DNA from 2 places in the Stenotrophomonas sp. YJH_SMC_69 genome. Region 1 is predicted to be linked to the other one. Evidence: riboswitches for the same ligand, from Rfam matches in the RefSeq annotation. Region 1 holds a riboswitch; the other holds the start of a gene.
What was found. A riboswitch is a leader RNA that binds a small molecule or an ion and turns the genes downstream of it on or off. The one in region 1 is predicted to bind glycine.
Positions count from the first base shown of each region.

Region 2: another riboswitch for glycine. It lies ahead of AC5P8F_RS04105 (trimeric intracellular cation channel family protein); the one in region 1 lies ahead of gcvP (aminomethyl-transferring glycine dehydrogenase).

Region 1 covers NZ_JCAFTS010000013.1:95,515-100,808, forward strand. Annotated here, with positions in the region: gene gcvP (aminomethyl-transferring glycine dehydrogenase) at 1-2,387, opposite strand, end outside; glycine riboswitch at 2,450-2,552, opposite strand; gene AC5P8F_RS18690 (multidrug effflux MFS transporter) at 2,852-4,078, shown strand; gene AC5P8F_RS18695 (siderophore-interacting protein) at 4,219-5,112, shown strand; gene AC5P8F_RS18700 (hypothetical protein) at 5,181-5,294, shown strand, end outside.
Region 2 covers NZ_JCAFTS010000002.1:210,715-216,008, forward strand. Annotated here, with positions in the region: gene AC5P8F_RS04080 (MarR family winged helix-turn-helix transcriptional regulator) at 1-490, shown strand, start outside; gene AC5P8F_RS04085 (DNA alkylation repair protein) at 487-1,227, shown strand; gene AC5P8F_RS04090 (DUF6616 family protein) at 1,276-1,614, shown strand; gene AC5P8F_RS04095 (hypothetical protein) at 1,705-1,962, shown strand; gene AC5P8F_RS04100 (3-deoxy-7-phosphoheptulonate synthase) at 2,257-3,330, shown strand; gene AC5P8F_RS04105 (trimeric intracellular cation channel family protein) at 3,593-4,210, opposite strand; glycine riboswitch at 4,290-4,395, opposite strand; glycine riboswitch at 4,409-4,498, opposite strand; gene AC5P8F_RS04110 (GIY-YIG nuclease family protein) at 4,539-4,814, shown strand; gene AC5P8F_RS04115 (nuclear transport factor 2 family protein) at 4,959-5,294, shown strand, end outside.

The DNA.
Region 1 (5,294 bases):
CGGCCGGTGTACAGGGTCTTGAAGTGCGGGGCCAGGCGCTTGGCGATGTAGTTGGCGTTGAGCTGCGCGACCTGGGTGGCCTTGCGCAGGCCGTCGCGGCCCATCATTGCGATGTACATCCAGCTGATCGGCAGGATCGAGGCGCTGCCGAAGCTGGCCGCGCTGACCATGCCGACCGGGCCGTTGTCACCCAGCTTGCCCGGCAGGAACGGGGCCAGGTGCTCCTTGACCGCGCACGGGCCGACGCCCGGGCCGCCACCGCCGTGCGGGATGCAGAAGGTCTTGTGCAGATTCAGGTGCGAAACGTCCGACCCCCACTTGCCCGGCTTGGCCACGCCGACCAGGGCATTCATGTTGGCACCGTCGGTGTACACCTGGCCGCCGTGCTTGTGGATGATCTCGCAGATCTCCACCACCTCTTCCTCGAACACGCCGTGCGTGGACGGGTAGGTCATCATGATCGCGGCCAGGCGGTCGCTGTACTTCTCGGCGTTGAGGCGGATGTCCTCGACGTCGACGTTGCCGTTGGCATCGGTCTTGGTCACCACCACCTTCATGCCGCACATCTGCGCCGAGGCCGGGTTGGTGCCGTGCGCCGAATCCGGGATCAGGCAGATGTCGCGGTGGCCTTCGCCGCGCGAGCGGTGGTAGGCGCGGATCGCCAGCAGGCCGGCGTACTCGCCCTGCGCGCCGGAGTTCGGCTGCAGGCTGACCGCGTCATAGCCGGTGCATTCCACCAGCATCGCTTCCAGCGTGTCGATGAGTTCCTTGTAGCCCAGCGCCTGGTCGGCCGGCACCAGCGGGTGGATCTGCGAGAACTCCGGCCAGGTCACCGGGATCATCTCGGCGGTGGCGTTGAGCTTCATGGTGCACGAGCCCAGCGGGATCATCGTGCGGTCCATCGCCAGGTCCTTGTCGGCCAGCGAGCGCAGGTAGCGCAGCAGTTCGTGCTCGCTGTGGTGGGTGTTGAACACCGGATGGGTCAGGAATGCGGACTGGCGCAGCAGGCCGGCCGGCAGCGCATCGGCGGTGCTGGCATCCAGCGCGTCGACGTCGGCCTGCGCACCGAACACGGCGGCCAGTGCGACCACGTCGGCGCGGGTGGCGGTCTCGTCCAGGCTGATGCCGACCGAGTCGCTGTCGATCGCACGCAGGTTGTAACCGGCGGCGCGGGCCTTGGCGTGAATCTCATCGGCGTGCACGCCGGTGACATGCAGGGTGTCGAAGAAGTCGCCACCGACCTGCACGCCGGCCTCGCGCAGCGCGGCGGCCAGGATCGAGGCCAGGCGGTGGGTGCGCCGGGCGATGCGGGTCAGGCCTTCCGGGCCGTGGTACACGGCATACATCGAGGCCATCACCGCCAGCAGCACCTGTGCGGTACAGATGTTGGAGGTGGCCTTCTCGCGGCGGATGTGCTGCTCGCGGGTCTGCAGGGTCAGGCGGTAGGCCGGGTTGCCCTGGGCATCGACCGAGACGCCGATCAGGCGGCCCGGCATCGAGCGCTTGTAGGCGTCGCGGCAGGCCATGAATGCGGCGTGCGGCCCGCCGAAGCCGAACGGCACGCCGAAACGCTGGCTGTTGCCGACCACGATGTCCGCACCCCATTCGCCCGGGGCGGCCAGCAGGGTCAGCGCCAGCAGGTCGGTGGCCACGGCCACCAGGCCGCCGCGCGCGTGCACGGCCTCGACCAGCGCCTTGTAGTCGCCGATCTGGCCGAAGGTGTCCGGGTACTGCAGCAGCAGGCCGAAGGCTTCTGCTTCCAGTGCCTCGGCCGGGGTGCCGACGCGCAGCACGATGCCCATGGGCTCGGCGCGGGTACGCAGCAGTTCCAGGGTCTGCGGGTGCACGGCGTCGTGCACGAAGAAGGTGTCCGACTTCGACTTGGCCGAACGCTTGGCCAGGGTCATCGCTTCAGCTGCGGCGGTGGCTTCGTCCAGCAGCGAGGCGTTGGCGATTTCCATGCCGGTGAGGTCGGCGCACAGGGTCTGGAAGTTGATCAGCGCTTCCATGCGGCCCTGCGAGATCTCGGCCTGGTACGGGGTGTAGGCGGTGTACCAGGCCGGGTTTTCCAGGATGTTGCGCAGGATCACGTTCGGCGTGTGGGTACCGTAGTAGCCCTGGCCGATGAAGCTGCGCAGCACGGTGTTCTTGTCGGCGATCGCACGGATCTTCGCCAGTGCCTGCACTTCGGTCATCGATTCCGGCAGTGCCAGCGGCGCCGGCGACTTGATCTTGGCCGGTACGATGGCATCGGTCATCGCATCCAGCGACGCGTGGCCGACGACGTCGAGCATCTGCGCGATCTCGGCATCGTTGGGGCCGATGTGGCGCTCGACGAACGCATTGTGGTGCTCGAGCTCACGCAGGGAAGGGGTGTTCTGGGACATGGCGAAGGATCCGTCAGGAAAGGGCACACGCACGGGCACAAGCCGCCGGTCGGCGGTCTGCGGGGCGCCCCTCTGTCCTTTTGCCTGAGAGTTTGGAAGCGCGGAAAACCGCGGCTTCGTGCCCCTTCGGCGCCGGATCGAACCGGTCTCTCCAGAGTTGTGTTACGGGTGGTATCGGGCCTGAGCGATTACGGGCGTTGCGCCTTCGGCAGCGGTGTTCCGCTTCTCCCACCGTGTTGCCCGCCGATTATAGCCCGTTGCGGGCGCGCCAGCCGCCTGCGGGCCCGGCCGCGGCGCCTGAATGGCCGATGGCCCGCCCGTGCGTTTTGTGCACTGCTGCATGGCATCAGGCGCAATCCCCACCTATGATGGGCGGATACCCGAATTCATCTGGCGCCGTCCCTGCTGCAGGGGACTGGCGCCCGCCGTGCGTGCCGCGCATGGCCCTGCCGGACGCCTTCTCCATGACCGCCGCTGTTGCTCCTTCCACCCGCCGCATGGCCCTGCTGCTCGCCGGCCTGGCCATGTTCGGTCCGTTCTCGATCGACACCATCTTCCCAGCGTTCCCGCAGCTGGCCCAGCGCCTGGCGGTGGACGAGGTGGCGGTGCAGCAGACCATCAGCGTGTACCTGCTGTTCTACGGCCTGATGAGCCTGGCACACGGCCCGCTGTCCGATGCCTGGGGCCGCAAGCGGGTGATCCTCGGCGGCCTGGTGGTGTTCGTCGGCGCCTCGGTCGGCTGTGCGCTGTCCACGGATCTGACCACGCTGCTGGGGTTCCGCGCCCTGCAGGGCCTGTCCGCAGGCGTCGGCATGATCGTCGGCCGCGCGGTGATCCGCGACCTGTACCACGGTCACGACGCGCAGCGGCTGATGAGCCAGGTGTCGATGCTGTTCGGCATCGCCCCGGCGATCGCGCCGATCATCGGTGGCTGGATCCTGCTCAGCGGTGCTGGCTGGCCGCTGATCTTCTGGTTCCTGGTGGTGTTCGCACTGGTTCTGCTGGCGGCCACCGCCCGCTACCTGCCGGAGACCCATCCGCTCGAAGCGCGCGTTCCGTTGTCGCCGCGGGTGCTGATGCGTGATTACGTGCGCATCGGTTTCAATCCGCGCTTCCTGCGCCTGGCGCTGGCCGGCAGCATCGGTTTCGGTGGCATCTTCCTGTACATCTCCTCGGCACCGGTGTTCGTGATGCAACACCTGCACCTGGGCGAGGGCGGTTTCGCCTGGCTGTTCATCCCCACCATCGGCGGCATGACCACCGGCTCGTTCCTGTCCGGGCGCATGGCCGGGCACACCACGCCCACCCGCCAGGTATCCATTGGTTTCGGCCTGTGCGCGCTGTCGGTGCTGCTGAACGTCGGCTACGTGGCGCTGGCGCCGCAGTTCGTGCTGCCGTGGGCGGTGCTGCCGATCTTCCTGGGTGGCATGGGCATGGCGCTGATCTTCCCGATCCTGGCGCTGGCGGTGCTGGACATGTACCCGCACCAGCGCGGCCTGGCCTCGTCGCTGCAGGCCTTCGTGCAGCTGATGATCAGCACCGTGGTGGCCGGCGTGGTGTCGCCGCTGCTCAGCGCCAGCCCGCTGCACCTGGCGTTGGGCCAGGCTGGGTTCTTCGGCGCCGGCTTCGTGTTCTGGTACTGGGAACACCGGCGCGAACGCGCGGCGCAGGCAGCCTGCACGGGTCACTGAGCAGCGCGCAGGGGTAGGGCAGGCTACGACGCCCGCAACGCTTGCGACGGGAAACCGCCGGACTAGGCTGGACACTCCAGCCAGCCGGTGCGCAGGTGCACGACAGCCAGCCGATCCACTGTCGTTGCATGAGGTTCCCCATGGCTGCGCAGCAGACCTACCGCCTGTTCGAGGTGGCGCTGAAGGAGCGCCGCGTTCTTTCCCCTTCCCTGGACCGCATGGTGTTCACCGGTGCCGATGTGGCGCGGATGACGACCGGAGGGCCGGACCAGCGCATCAAGGTGTTCTTCCCCTTGCCCGGCCAGGAGGTGCCGCAGGTCCCCAGCGGCGAGGACTGGTACCCACGCTATCGGGCCCTGCCGGACGATCAGCGCCCGCCGATGCGCACCTACACCCTCCGCCAGCTGCGTGCAGAGCAGGGCGAGGTCGATGTTGATTTCGTGCTGCATGGCGAGACCGGGCCGGCCTCGCGATGGGCCATCCATGCACGGCCGGGCGACCGCGTGGTGCTGCTGGCCCCGGATGCCGACTGCGCCGACAGCAGCGAGGGCTGGGAATGGAAGCCGCCGGCCGGCGTTGGCCAGGTGCTGCTGGTGGCTGACGAGACCGCGCTGCCGGCAGTGGCCGGCATTCTTGAGGAACTGGCGGCCAGGGTGGATCCGCCACGTACGCTGGCCCTGCTGGAAGTGGCGCAGGCCGGTGATGCGGTTCGCCTGAAGGCGCCGGCCACGGCCGAGCTGGTCTGGTTGCCGCGCGGGCGGGCGGCGTACGGGGCGCCCCTGTTGCAGGCGGTGCAGGCGCGCCTGGCCGCCTCGAGCGTGGTCGCTGGCGAAGAACTGGAAGAGATCGACGTCGACGCGCAGATTCTCTGGGAACAGGCCGATGCCAGCGTGGCGGGGCCGCTGTATGCCTGGGTGGCAGGCGAGGCGGGAGCGGTGATGGCGATCCGTCGCCATCTGGTCCGCGAGTGCGGGCTGGACCGCCGCACGATCACCTTCATGGGTTACTGGCGGCACGGGAAAGTGTTGGACTGAGGGGGTGTGAAGCGGTGTGGCGGGCGGGGTGCGCTATCCTTGCGCCCCCCTCGCAGCGGTACCGCACCATGTCCACCAGCTCCAAGACCCGCCGCGACCAGCGCCGTCGCCAGGAAAAGCAGGCCGCCAACAAGGCCGCTGCCCAGGCCTCGCCGGTGGAGCCGCATGCGGAACTGCGCGAC
Region 2 (5,294 bases), on a different contig from region 1:
CAAGCATCAGGCCCTGCTGGAGGAATCGCAGCGACGCGGCCACGCCAACATCGCGCAACTGCGCCTGTGCTTCCAGCTGCTCTCGTTGTCCTCGTCGATCGATCGCGACTGCGCCTCGCGGCTGGCACCGCATGGGCTCAGCGAGGGCCGCTTCGTCGTGCTGTTCCTGCTGCACGGGGCCGGTGGCACGCTGCCGCCGCACCTGCTGGCCGAGCGTGCTGGCGTGACCCGTGCCACCATCAGCGGCCTGCTCGATGGCCTGCAGCGTGAAGGCCTGCTGCAGCGTCGCAGCGATGACGGGGATGGCCGCCGTCTGCAGATCGTATTGACCGCACCGGGAAAGCGCTTGGCCGAGTCGTTGTTCGAGCAGCACACGCAATGGATCAGCGGCCTGTTCGACGGCCTGGATGCGGGTGAACAGCAGCAGCTGTCGCAGCTGCTGCACAAGGTCTGGCAGCACACGGACGGCGGGCGGGAATCGGCAGCATGAGCACGCCCGTTCCTGCGCAAAGGCTGCATGCACTCAACAGTGGCAGCGCTGCTGCCACCCATCTGGCCGAATGCCTGGCCGTGGATTTCACCGCGCTGCTGCAGGTGGTGGCGCCTGCCCTTGAGCCGGAATCGCTGCAATGCATGCGCGACGCCTCAGGCAAGGGCATCACCCAGCGCATGGCGCTGGCGGCGCGGTTGCTGCACGAAGCCGGACAGGGGGAGCCTGCGCGCTGGCAGGCGCATGCGTCAGACACGGTGCGTGGCTGGGCCTGCTACCTGATCGGCGGCGACGCCGACGCGACGCTGCCGGCCAAGCTGCAGGCGATGCGGCCACTGGCTGACGACCCGCACTTCGGCGTGCGCGAATGGGCGTGGCTGGCGCTGCGTGCCGACATTGTTGCCGCACCACTGCAGGCGCTGGAGTACCTGCAACCATGGACGCAGGAAGGATCGCCGTACCTGCGCCGCTTCGCCTGCGAAGCGCTGCGCCCGCGCGGCGTGTGGGCCACACATGTCGCGCTGTTCAAGCGGCAGCCGGAACTTGCAGAGGCGATGCTGGAGGCACTCGCCGACGACCCGGAGCGCTATGTGCAGGACTCGGTCGGCAACTGGCTCAATGATGCCGGCAAGACACAGCCGCAGTGGCTGCGTGCGCTGTGCGCGCGCTGGCAACAGCAGCACCGTGGCGATGCCAATGCCTACATCCGCAAACGCGCCATGCGCTCGCTCCGGTAGTGCCGGCCGCTGGCCGGCACCCCCCCAAACCTTCAAGGAAGAAGCAGCATGTCGCACACCTTCATCGAGCTCTATACCGCCACCCCCGCCTGGACCACGCTCCAGCCCGAGCAGCGGAATGCCTTCTTCGCCCGTATCGGTGCAGGCATGCAGCAGTTCGATCCAGTCCGCATCACACTGCTGGCGATGGGCCGCATTGCCAGGGGCGTACAGCACGGCAGCGATGAGCAGTTCTATGCGGTCTGGCGCTGTGCAAGCCGCGCGGACGCCGATGCGCTGGTGGCCGGCATTGCCGCCACCGGTTGGCATCAGTACTTCGCCACCATCAACGCCGTCGGCGCAGACGATGGGATGGGGCAGCACCTTGCCGACCTGGCCGCCTTGTAGCAGCGTCTCCGGACGCGCATGGCACATGCGCCTGTCACCCGGACGCGGTAAACAGGACATTGCCCATGTCCATCCGCAGGGAAGTTGATCATGCAGAGCACGCTCCAGGTCACGCTGTTCGGCCCGCTTGGCGACAGCCCGGCATTGCAGTTGCCGGGGCGGGAAGGGCCGTCGGTGGCCATCCCGGAGGCGGCCCTGCGGCGGTTGGTCTCCGACCTCTACACCGCCCGTTCCCTGCTCAATCCCGAGCAGCTGGACGAGGCCAGGCAGGAGCTGGACCGCGTGCTGGAGCGCTGGGCCGACATCCACGAAGGCCTGCTGCTGGACGTGGAAGTGCATGGCAAATGAGCAGCTTTGCGTGGCTGCTGCCGCGTGGGCAGCGCTGGCGCGCGCCTCGCTGAACCGCACCCCCGGTTGCGGATGAAACATTTTGCACTGCGCAAAAGCTGTGCTATCAATACACCCCATGAACGCAGCCGCCACCCGCTTTTACTGGTATTACTTTCCGAAGCCACTGGCGGAGGAAGGACTGCGCTCACCCTGAAGAAAGCTTCAGACGCATTCCCGAAAGCCGCCAGCGAACCTGGCGGCTTTTTTCATGCCGCCACGCTGGGGACCCCAACGTTCCGGAGATCTCCTGCAATGCCCCCGCACACCGACGACCTGCGTATCCGCACCATCGAACCGCTGACACCGCCTGCCCAGCTGCTGGCGATGCTGCCCTGTGACGATGAAGCCTCCGACACCGTCAGCGCCTCGCGCGCGGCCCTGCACCAGATCCTGCACGGCCGTGACGACCGCCTGGCAGTGGTGGTGGGCCCGTGCTCGATCCACGACCCGAAGGCCGCCATCGAATACGCCCAGCGCCTGAAGCCGCTGCGCGACGCGCTGGCCGGCGAACTGGAAATCGTCATGCGCGTGTACTTCGAGAAGCCGCGCACCACGGTGGGCTGGAAGGGCCTGATCAACGACCCGGACCTGGACGGCAGCTTCAGGATCGACAAGGGCCTGCGCATCGCCCGCGGCCTGCTGCGCGACATCAACAAGCTCGGCCTGCCGGCCGGTGTCGAATTCCTCGATGTGATCTCGCCGCAGTACATCGCCGACCTGGTGGCGTGGGGCGCGATCGGCGCGCGTACCACCGAAAGCCAGGTGCATCGTGAGCTTGCCTCGGGGCTGTCGTGCCCGGTCGGCTTCAAGAACGGCACCGATGGCAACGTGAAGATCGCCGCTGACGCGGTGGGTGCGGCGTCCAATCCGCATCACTTCCTGTCGGTCACCAAGCAGGGCGGCACCGCCATCGTGTCGACCACCGGCAATCCGGATTGCCATGTGATCCTGCGTGGCGGCAAGCAGCCGAACTACGACGCCGGCAGCGTCGCCGACGCCTGCCAGGTGCTGGCCAAGGCCAAGCTGCCGACGCGCCTGATGATCGACGCCAGCCACGCCAACAGCCTGAAAAACCCCGAGAACCAGCCGAAGGTGATCGAGGACATCGCTGTTCAGCTGGAAGACGGCGAACAGCGCATCGTTGGCGTGATGATCGAGAGCCATCTGGTCGGTGGCCGCCAGGAACTGGTGGAAGGCCAGCCGCTGGTTTACGGGCAGAGCATCACCGATGGCTGCATCGACTGGGACACCACCGTGACGGTGCTGGAGCGTCTGGCTGCGGCCGTGCGCGCCCGTCGCGACGTGAAGGTGTCCGAAGCAGCCTGATCGAAACCGCCTGAGTGCGGCACGTGTGTGGATGGCGGCCAGCGCCTGCGGGGGTGCGGCCGCGATCAGGGCCGGTCAGAGTTGGAGGCCGGCCCATCTGCACCGGCGATGCGCCTGGCGCTGCGCATGAGCGACAGCGCCAGGTACATCGCCGGGGTGGTGATACCGCTTCCTGTAGCGTCGAGCCATGCCCGACCTGCGCGCGAAGCGCGTTGGTTTGCTGCAAAGAGCAGTCGAGCATGGCTCGACTTTACGAAGAGGCTCAATGCACTTCGTCGTGGTACACGAACTTCGGCATTTCCCAGCGGTAGTGGATCGCCAGCAGGCGCAACGCGAAGCCGCCGCCGAGGCAGCACAGGATCGCGGTGGCATCGGCCACGCCCCAGTGCAGCAGCAACAGATAGGCCGCGCCGGTCAGCAGCGCGATGATCGCGTACAGCTCCTTCTGGAAGATGAGTGGCACCTCGTTGCAGAGGATGTCGCGCAGCACCCCGCCGAACGCGCCGGTCAGCATGCCGGCGATCAGCACGATCGGCATTGCATGGCCGGCTTCGCGCGCGATCGAGCAGCCGATCAGGGTGAAGGCGATCAGGCCCAGGCCATCGAGCACCAGGAAGGTGCGGCGGAAGTGGTGCATCCAGCGCGCCACCCAGGTGGCGATCAGCGCCGCGCATACGGTGAAGCCCAGGTACTCGGGATGCTTCACCCAGCCCAGCGGATAGTGGCCGAGCAGGATGTCGCGCAGCGAGCCGCCACCGAGGGCGGTGACGCAGGCGATCATGACCACGCCGAACAGGTCCATGCGGCGGCGGCCGGCGGACAGTGCGCCGGTCATGGCTTCGGCGGAAATGGCGATCAGGTAGATGATGGACAGCAGCATGGGACAGGCTCCGGGCGCGGTGGGGCCGGCCATGCGCGACCGCCGCCACTGCCTGCGCAATGACGGGACGATGACCGGTGCCGCTCCCGCTGTCCTTTTGCCTGAGAGTTCAGCGGCATGGGCCGCGTGCCCCTTCGGCGGATCGTCCCGGGCATGCCCGGTGACCTCTCTCCAGCTCGGCGAGTCGAATGCATGGTTGGTGGGATTCCAGCCCACCGGCCTGAGCGATCATGGGAGCCTGCGCCTTCGGCGGGCGCCAGCGCGGCGCCTCTCTCCTGCATTCGGGTGCCAGTATATCCGCTGCAGTGCAGCACGGCATAATCCAGGCATGGCCTCGTCCGTCCGCCCGTGGTTCCTGTACCTGCTCGAATGCCGCGATGGCAGCTATTACGCCGGCATCAGCACCGATGTGGAGGCGCGTTTCGCCGCCCACCAGGCCGGCAAGGGCGCGCGCTACACCCGGGCCCGGCCGCCGCTGCGCGTGCTGGCCGTGCGCGAATACCCGGACCGGGCCGCCGCCTCGCGGGCCGAGTGGCAACTCAAGCAGCAGCCCCGCGAACGCAAGCTGGCCTGGCTGCAGGCAACGGATCCTGCGCTTCTGTAGAGCCGAGCCCACGCTCGGCTGTTGTTCCGTCTGCCCGATGCGGGAGCCGAGCACGGGCTCGGCTCTACAGTAGATCCACGCCCTGCGTGGATGGGCTACCCGGCCCATGCGATGATCGCCCCGCGCCCAGAGCCGGAGACCCGGATGTCCACGATTGCCCTGCTGTTCGCGCTTTCCGCATCAACGAGCCCTGCCGCCGACGCCGCCACGATCGCGGCCATCGAAGCCACCTGCCACGACTACGTCGATGGCCAGCTGGAGGCCGACCCGCAGCGCGTCGCCCGTTCCCTGCATCCGGACCTGGCCAAGCGCGCTGTGCTCGGCGATACACCCGACGAGCGCCTGGGCCTGCGCCGGATGTCGAAGGAAGAGCTGGTCTCGTTGACGAAACAGGGCGCGCTGAAGACCCCGAAGGATCAATGGGATCGCCGCTGCACGGTGCTGGACGTGACCGGCAACGCGGCCTCGGTGCGGCTGGAA